DNA from 2 places in the Paenibacillus sp. FW101-FHT12H11 genome. Region 1 is predicted to be linked to the other one. Evidence: predicted binding sites of a transcription regulator. Region 1 holds the regulator's gene; the other holds the start of a gene.

What was found. The regulator Rex, encoded in region 1, represses fermentation and respiration genes when NADH is low (regulators of the CRP and FNR family bind a similar motif). The targets are predictions, from matches to a motif close to TTGTGAAATATTTCACAA.
Region 2: a site for Rex is predicted at 978-995, ahead of AC3WTJ_RS33425 (cytochrome ubiquinol oxidase subunit I). Genes of this name have one in related genera too.

Annotation. Positions count from the first base shown of each region.
Region 1 is NZ_JBYTCO010000002.1:630,142-634,653, reverse strand. Features, by position in the region: gene dinG (ATP-dependent DNA helicase DinG) at 1-1,853, shown strand, start outside; gene AC3WTJ_RS08465 (redox-sensing transcriptional repressor Rex) at 1,856-2,476, shown strand; gene AC3WTJ_RS08460 (inorganic phosphate transporter) at 2,522-3,523, opposite strand; gene AC3WTJ_RS08455 (DUF47 domain-containing protein) at 3,586-4,212, opposite strand; gene AC3WTJ_RS08450 (amidohydrolase) at 4,457-4,512, shown strand, end outside.
Region 2 is NZ_JBYTCO010000013.1:78,337-82,848, reverse strand. Features, by position in the region: gene AC3WTJ_RS33430 (cytochrome c biogenesis CcdA family protein) at 35-748, opposite strand; gene AC3WTJ_RS33425 (cytochrome ubiquinol oxidase subunit I) at 1,178-2,527, shown strand; gene AC3WTJ_RS33420 (cytochrome d ubiquinol oxidase subunit II) at 2,524-3,552, shown strand; gene cydS (cytochrome bd oxidase small subunit CydS family protein) at 3,557-3,658, shown strand; gene AC3WTJ_RS33410 (LOG family protein) at 4,017-4,512, opposite strand, start outside.

The DNA.
Region 1 (4,512 bases):
TATTTCCGGTTCCTTTTAGGGCGGCTGTGCTTAAAGGAAGAAGTCACTATTTGTGCTTGCGCAAATTTGAGACGAAACTGACAACGCGTGATTACGAGAATGGCAAAGAGGATCCAATTACAGCGGCACAAATGGTCGTTTGGCTGAGTGAAACGGAACACGGGGATGAAGAGGAAATCCATTTTGGGAATAAAGGCGCTCAATTCTGGTATTCGGTAGCCAGCGATACAGACTCGTGTCTAAACCGGATGTGCCCATGGTACAAAAAGTGCTTCTATCATCGCGCACGTAATGACGCCAATACGGCTGATGTGATCATCACGAACCATTCCCTTCTGTTTACCGATATGAAGGCGGAGAACCGCCTCCTGCCGGCTTACAAGCACCTTGTGATTGATGAGGCACATCATTTCGAAGAAGTGGCGAGTAAACATCTCGGTATCGAGCTGCACTCCTCAGCGATGTATCATTCCTTGACCTGGCTATACAAAGATAATCGGAGCGGCCAGCTGCCGATGCTGCGGTTTAGATTGCAGAAATCGGATGAGCAGCAAGAACGGGCAGCGGCATGGAGTCATACGATTGACGGCCTTTTCCCAAAAATCGTGCAGATTAAAGAGGATTGGGATCGGCTGAGCGAATCACTCTATGAGCTGCTGTCGTCCAAAAGCGATCCGTCGCAAACGGAGAATTCCACGTATGTCCTGCGTATGAAGCCGGAGACATTGCCTGCTAATTGGCACGAGATGCTGGCCATGGAGGACAATATTTATCTGAATGCCAATGATTTGCTTCGCACGCTGGATAAATTGTTAAGCGATGTGAAGGAGCATCAGGACGTGTTCGGGGTCCAAGGCTTAGTAACGGATCTTAACGGCACCGTGAAAGAGCTCTATGAGCATCGAGATGCCCTTCATTTCTTTATGAAAATGGCGGATGATGGTTATGTCTACTGGATGGAAGCAGGGACGTACGCCAGGGCGAAGTCGCTTCAGCTGATCTCAGTACCGACGGACGTCAGCGGCTTGCTTCAACAGCATTTCTTTGAGACAAAAGAAAGCATCATCATGACCTCGGCGACTTTGTCCGTGAACAAATCCTTTCAATACTCCGCTGATCAATTGGGCCTAGTGATTCCGCAGGATGAAGAGAACGGTAAGCTCAAAACGGTTCAATTGCCTTCTCCTTTTAACTATCGTGAGCAAGCTTTGGTTGTTATTCCAAGAGATTTTCCTACGATTAAGGGGGCAGGGGATCCCGTTTTCATTGCATCCCTCATTGAATCCTTAAGTGAAGTCGCTATCGTGACCAAAGGTCGAATGCTGATCTTGTTCACATCCAATCGGATGCTCAAACAGATTTATGCCGGGATGAAAGACTACTTGAAAGCCTATGGGATTACTGTGCTTGGCCAAGGGGTAGACAGCGGCAATCGCAGTAAATTAACCCGTATGTTCCAGGATAACAAGATGTGCGTGCTGCTTGGCACCAGCTCATTCTGGGAAGGTGTAGACATTCCTGGAGATGCGCTAAGCTGTTTGGCCATTATTCGGCTGCCGTTCCAACCTCCGAATCATCCGCTCGTTGAGGCTAAATGCGAAAATATTAAGAAACGGAACGAGAACCCGTTTATGAAATTTTCTGTGCCGCAGGCGGTCATTCGATTTAAACAAGGCTTCGGCCGGTTAGTTAGACGCGCATCAGACAAAGGGATTGTGATCATCTACGATACGCGTGTCATCGAAACCTTCTATGGCAAGCACTTCCTCTACTCCCTGCCAGGACCCAAAATCGAGCATATGACAACGGAACAAATGTTACCAAGGATTGAGCAGTGGATGGGGGAGGCGTAGAAATGAAATCACAAAAAATATCGGAAGCTGTTGTTCGCAGACTGCCCATCTATCTACGGTTCCTGAACGAGCTTGCCATGAAAAATGTCGCAACGGTATCTTCGCAGGATTTGGGTCAAAAACTTGATCTGAATCCGGCCCAGATTCGTAAAGATTTGGCCTATTTCGGTGAGTTCGGTAAAAAAGGCATCGGATACGATATTGCTTATTTGATCGAAAAAATAAGACAGATCCTCAAACTGGACCGGCATATCCAGGTGGCTCTAGTTGGAGCGGGGAATCTTGGCCGCGCATTATGCAATTATAATACTTATCTGCGGAATGATATGAAAATTGTCGCTGTTTTTGATGCGATGCCCTCCAAAGCCGGAGAGACGATTAATAATTTGACGGTTCAACCGATGGGGGAAATGAAGGCTGTTTTATCGGAGTTAGGCGTGCGAATCGGGATTATAACTGTGCCAGCGAGTGAAGCTCAAAATGTGGCCAATCAGTTTGTTGCTTGCGGCATTGAAGCTATTCTGAATTTTGCGCCGGTCATTATTAAGGTTCCTCCGGAAGTTCGCGTGCATTATGCGGATTTTACAACGGAGCTGCAAAGTTTGGCGTACTATTTAGACTAAGAAATAAAAAGAAACCGTCAGGACTTCCTGACGGTTTTTCTGTATTTAGAAGATCAATCTGAAAATAAGGAAGTATATGGAGTATGCTAGCGCAATGCTGATCGGTATGGTAATGACCCAAGTAATCAACATGCGGCTGACGGTTCCCCACTGAACTTCATGGAAACGCATGACACTGCCTGTCCCGATAATCGCGGAGGAAATAACATGTGTTGTTGATAACGGTTTTCCGATATGGGTGGAGAATTGAATGACGAGTGACGATGTGAGATCGGATGCAAATCCGTTAATCGGTTCGATTTTGACAATTTTTCCGGATACGGTCTTGATGATTTTCCATCCTCCGATCGAAGTTCCCAGACCCATTGCTAGTGCCGCTGAAATTTTAACCCATAGCGGAACGTCCAGCGTCGTTTGAACATCGGCTGCGACTAGACCGAAGACGATAATACCCATCGCTTTTTGTGCATCGTTACCGCCATGCGAGTAGGAGAGCAACCCGGCAGAAATAATCTGCAAAGTCCTGAAAACACGATTAAGCTTGGATCTGGACGTATTACCGGACCATATGACGATGTACTTGATCAAAAGCATGATGACGTAACCAAGGGCGAACGCAATGATCGGTGAAAGAATCAAGATGATAATGATTTGCGTAAAACCACTCCAATTTACCGCGTGCACACCGGCACCGGCGATCACCGCACCGGCAAGAGCTCCGAGCAGGGTGTGGGAAGAAGAGGAGGGAATCGCAAGATACCATGTCAGAAGGTTCCATATGATCGCCGCGAGCAGGGCTGCGATGACGATTTCAACGCCATTGGCAATTTGGGCTGGGTTTGCGATACTGCCTCCAACCGTTTTGGCCACTTTGGAGGACACCATCGCACCAACAAAGTTAAGTGTCGCTGCCATGGCAATAGCTACCCGAGGACTGAGCGCGCGCGTAGATATGGATGTGGCAATCGCATTGGCTGTATCGTGAAATCCATTGATGAAATCAAAAAGTAAAGCTAGTACAACAATTACGATCAAATAAGTTAACATGATTTCCTCCTAAGAGCCTTCCATTCGGAAAACTATCTTCGTACACATAGACCGGTTAAGTCTTATGAATAACGAAGTACTACGCTATCTAGGATATTGGCTACGTCTTCGCAAGCGTCCGTTGTTTCTTCCAAGCGCTCATAAATTTCTTTTAGCTTAAAGTCTTCGTATACATCTTTGCGCGTGATGAAAATTTGACGGATTCCTTCACGCATCAAGCGATCGCCGTCATTCTCAAGCGAGTTAATGGCAACTGTATGTTCAGGAATTTGCATATATTTTTTCTTCGCAAGCAATTTGAATGCATCAAGCATATGTTGGCAGGAATCCACGATGACAGCCGAGAAGTCTTTCATATATGTATCCGTATGCGAGACGTTCAAATAGTCAAAACGAGCGATTGTAGCTTCAATACCATCCGTGACATCATCCACTTTGGAGGCAAGAACCATGATGTCCTCACGATCGATCGGTGTAATGAACACTTTATTGAGTCCTTTGAAAATTTCGTGAGTGATGGAGTCTCCGGCATGTTCAAGATCGTGAATGGATTGAACGTAGTCTATGGGGGATTTGTCACCCATCATGGCTGTGCGGAACAGCTGTGCAGTTTGCAGTGCGTTTTCTGCAGCGCGGATGAGCAATTGCAAGAAATCGACTTCGTTCTTTTTTGTGAATAACGTGGTCATAAATGCCTCCTAGTATTTACTATATGTACAAGATTTTGATCGAATTTATAAGATAAACAGACCAACTTGTTGAAAAAACTCACAAAATTAAAAATATCATAACAATTGGACGGAAAGCAACGAAAATTCCGTGACATTTTACAATTTCTTAACATTGTACACTTCCTTGATTTTACAAGCCTTAAGATGTAAAGTTTATAAAGCAGTGTTTAACTTAGAATGAGCATAGAGAGGGTTTTTTAGTATGAAAAAAACATTAATTATGAACGGTCATTTCATTTCTACTATTGAAGGTAAATC
Region 2 (4,512 bases), on a different contig from region 1:
CTTTCACTGCCTCTACTCTGATCTATGAGAAAGTTTAAAAACCGGTAAAACCGCCATATAGTTGAATCAACCAGATGGTGATACTTGACATTTTATCTGTATAAAGAAGAATACCTGTTATAACCACCATCAATCCACCGATTTTCATCAGTATAGCTGAGTATTTTAAAATCCAACTCAATTTACCCAGAAAAAAAGCCATCATAAAAAAAGGAATAACAAATCCAAGGATAAAGGAAAGAATATAAAATACAGCATAGTCAGGCCTTGTGACACCTACTGTGAAAATAGCCGATAAAATGGGACCTATACAAGGAGTCCATCCAGCAGCAAATGAAATACCTACCAACAATGAACCGATATACCCTGTTCGTTGTCCTTTAAAATTAAAACGTTTCTCTCTCATAAGAAAATGAGGTTGAAATACCCCAAGAATAACAAACCCCATAACGACAACCAATAAACCGCCAAGCTGTTGAATTAAATTTCGATTATTAGAAAATAGGTCACCTACAAGGCTGGCGGATAATCCCAAAGAAAAAAAGATGATGAAGAAACCCATAACAAAGAAGAGTGTATGAATGATCGCCCTTTTCTGTAATAAACCTCTACCAATCGTTAAATCTCTCACTGATATTCCTGTAATGTAAGATAAATATGTAGGGTACAACGGGAGACAACAAGGTGATAGGAATGATAATAAGCCCGCACCAAACGCTAACCACAAGCTTAAGTCTAAAGAATTCAAATGGGTTCCCCTTTCTTGAAGTGAGAACTATCTTTTCGTGTTACTTTCAGCAGGATTTACGTTCACGGACCTTTCATTTATTGCGAGACATCTACATCACCTCTCGTTCATCAATCCTCTTATATTAACAAATTATCATATGTTCATTTAATATATCAATTTGTTCTCATAATGTTCATTTTCCCGTTAGTAAAGTTGTAAAACTTTGTTCAATTCGTATTCACAGATTATGTGAAAATAATCACATACAATGGAGTACACTAATTTCATAACGAAATAAAATTTACCAGAGGGTGATACAACTTGGTCCCATTTCGAAAACATGAAAAGCGATTAATGTACCTCATGTTCAGCGTTGCTTTTGTCATGTTGGTTTCATTTATTCGCAAACTTTTTTAACCTAGATTAACGAAAAGGAGATGATTTCACATGCCTACCTACGATTCCGTGTTTTATAGCCGTCTACTAACAGAGACTACATTGGCGTTTCATATCATTTTCGCTACAATCGGCGTTGGTGTTCCCGTCATGATCCTGTTGGCTGAACTCGCTGGCATTAAACGCAAAGACCCCTACTACACATTATTAGCACGAAGATGGGCCAGGGGTTTCGTTATCACCGTTGCTATTGGCGTGGTTACCGGTACAGCCATTGGCCTTCAACTCAGTTTATTGTGGCCTACCTTTATGCAAATTGCCGGACAGGCCATTGCGCTTCCATTATTCCTAGAAACCTTTGCGTTTTTCATTGAAGCTATATTCCTAGGTATTTACTTATATACATGGGAACGATTAAAACCAATGCATCATCTCCTTCTACTCGTGCCTGTTGTCATCGGCTCCTCCGCTTCAGCTTTTTTTATAACTACTGTCAATGCATTTATGAATACGCCTCAAGGATTCTCACTAAAAGACGGCTTAATTACGAATGTTCAACCGATATTAGCTATGTTTAACCCTTCTATGCCAACCAAAGTAGCGCATGTGCTCTCCTCTGCTTATATGACAAGCGCATTTATATTGGCAGCTATTGCAGCCTACTCTCTTCTTAAGAAAAAAGATGACATCTTATATGCTAAAAAGGCATTAAAATTGACTGTCACCGCCGGTCTTGTATTTGCTGTGACTACAGCACTTATTGGTGATTTATCCGCAAAGTTTCTAGCTCAAAATCAGCCAGAAAAACTTGCAGCAGCGGAGTGGCATTTCGAAACCACGGCCAACGCGCCGCTCATTCTGGGTGGTATTCTAACTGATGGTAATGAAATTAAATATGCTTTGAAAATTCCATACGCACTCAGCATTTTAGCTGGAGGTACTCCTAGTTCTGAAGTAAAAGGGCTTAATGAGATCCCCCCTGATCTTCGTCCTCCTCTATACGTTCATTACTTTTTCGATGCTATGGTAGGTATAGGTGTGTTCGTGATTGTTGTTGCTATTTTTCATTTGTGGTACGCAAGAAAAAGATCCGTTAAACCTTATCCTAAATGGCTATTAGCGATTATAGTAGCTTGCGGGCCCCTTTCCATGCTTGGTATTCAATGCGGATGGTTTTACGCTGAAGTTGGGCGTCAACCATGGATTTTACGTGGGTATCTAAAGGTTGCAGATGCGGCTACTACCTCTCAAAACGTGGATATGATGCTCGTGCTTTTTTGTTTCCTTTATATCGTACTAGCACTCACCGCGGTCAAAGTGTTATCTAAACTCTTTAGAAAAAGCGATGTCGCAGACGAATTAATGGCTCTTGGCATTTTCGGGGGGAGGACAAAGAAATGAGTCTTGAAGTAATAGGAATTACGGTTTTATGGATTTTTTTATACGGGTATTTAATCGTAGCATCCATTGACTTCGGTGCAGGTTTCTTCAGTTATTATTCTGTAATTACAATGAAACAGCATATCATCCATAAAATTATTGAGCGCTATCTTTCTCCTGTCTGGGAAGTAACGAATGTCTTTTTAGTCTTCTTCTACATTGGAATGGTTGGATTCTTCCCGGAAACAGCACGTTATTATGGTACCGCGCTTCTCGTTCCAGGCAGTATAGCCATCATATTGCTTGCCATTCGAGGAGCCTACTATGCCTTCAGCAACTACGGTTCGAAGGATAATAAATGGTATATGCTCATCTATGGAGCAACTGGCTTGCTCATCCCTGCAACCCTCTCTACGGTACTTACCATTTCAGAAGGTGGAATCATTAGTGAGCATAATGGATTGATCCTCCTTAACTGGCAAAGGCTGCTCGGCAGTCCCTATACCTGGTCCGTCATTTTACTGTCGTTGGTCAGTGTTCTTTACATTTCTTCCATGTTTCTTTCGTATTATGCATACAGAGCAGAAGACAAGCCCGCATTTAAAATCTTACGTGGGTACGCCCTCTTTTGGAGTGGGCCAACGATTCTTGCAAGTTTTCTTGTTTTTTTCACGATCAATCAACAAAACCCGGAGCATTTCAGCAACATGCTTTCCCATGGCTGGATGTTTGGGACATCGTTTCTATGCTTCTTGATTGCAGTCTTTCTCCTTTGGAAGCAAAGGAATTTGGGTACTTCATTCATATTTGTGCTGCTGCAATTTGCTTTTGCCTTTTTTGGTTATGGTAAAGCCCATTTACCGTATATTTTATTTCCCTACATTACCATCCATGAAAATTTCACAAATCAAACAATGGGGACTGCGCTTGTTATCGCCTTTATCGCTGGAATCGTAATTCTAGTCCCATCACTCTTTTTACTCATGCGCTTATTTCTATTCGATGCCGATTATGTACAAGGCAAATTAATAAAGAAAGGAAATTAAACTGATGGAAAACTTTCTAATTCAGTACGCTGCGCCGGTTATTGTACTGTTTTCTCTCGTATTTATACTTTTTTGGGTTACGAGAAGCAGTGATGTAATTGAATGAAATTGTCATTAACAACTGTAGTTTCCCATTGGAAAAATGAGGAATTTTTACTTAACACGATTTATTATATCGAATATAGCCAGACTTCGAAAAATAAGTGTTAGCTAACTATAAAAATGGGACAGCGGTGGACCAAGACTGAAAAATAAAGTCTTGGATTGCCGCTGACTTTATTGAACTAACGTTCTTCTTTAGTTGAGTTCTATCTCTGATTAGTATTTTCATTATAAATTATCTAAGGTGTAAGTTTGATTACTATAGAATATGGTTATGGTAGAAATCATAATACGTTGTTGTGACATGGTTAACTCCTTCCACATCTATTTGTTGAGCTAATGTTCTTCTATAGCAGAAGAAGCTACCATTTATGTATATATTCCGCTTTATAGTTCTTTAGCTTTTCGATTAAGTTTGTTGAATCATCGTCAATTAAAATTAAATTTTTATACGGCTCTTTTACAAACCCTTGTTCAATCATATGATCAAAAAGCGATAACATCGGCGTGTAGTATTGATTGATATTTAGTAAGGCACATGGTTTATTGTGATATCCTAGTTGAGCCCATGTAAATACTTCAAACCATTCTTCTAACGTGCCCGTCCCACCGGGGAGTGCGATAAATCCATCAGCACGCTCTGCCATTAAAGCTTTTCTTTCATGCATAGTATCAACAATATGAAGTTCTGTTAGATGTTCGTGAGCGATTTCCACATTAGCCAATTTTTTGGGTATTACTCCGATGACCTTACCACCAGACTCCATGACCGCATCGGCAACAGCCCCCATACATCCGACTGTTGCTCCTCCGTAGACAAGATCCAATCCATGAGCTACTAAGACTTTCCCTAACTTC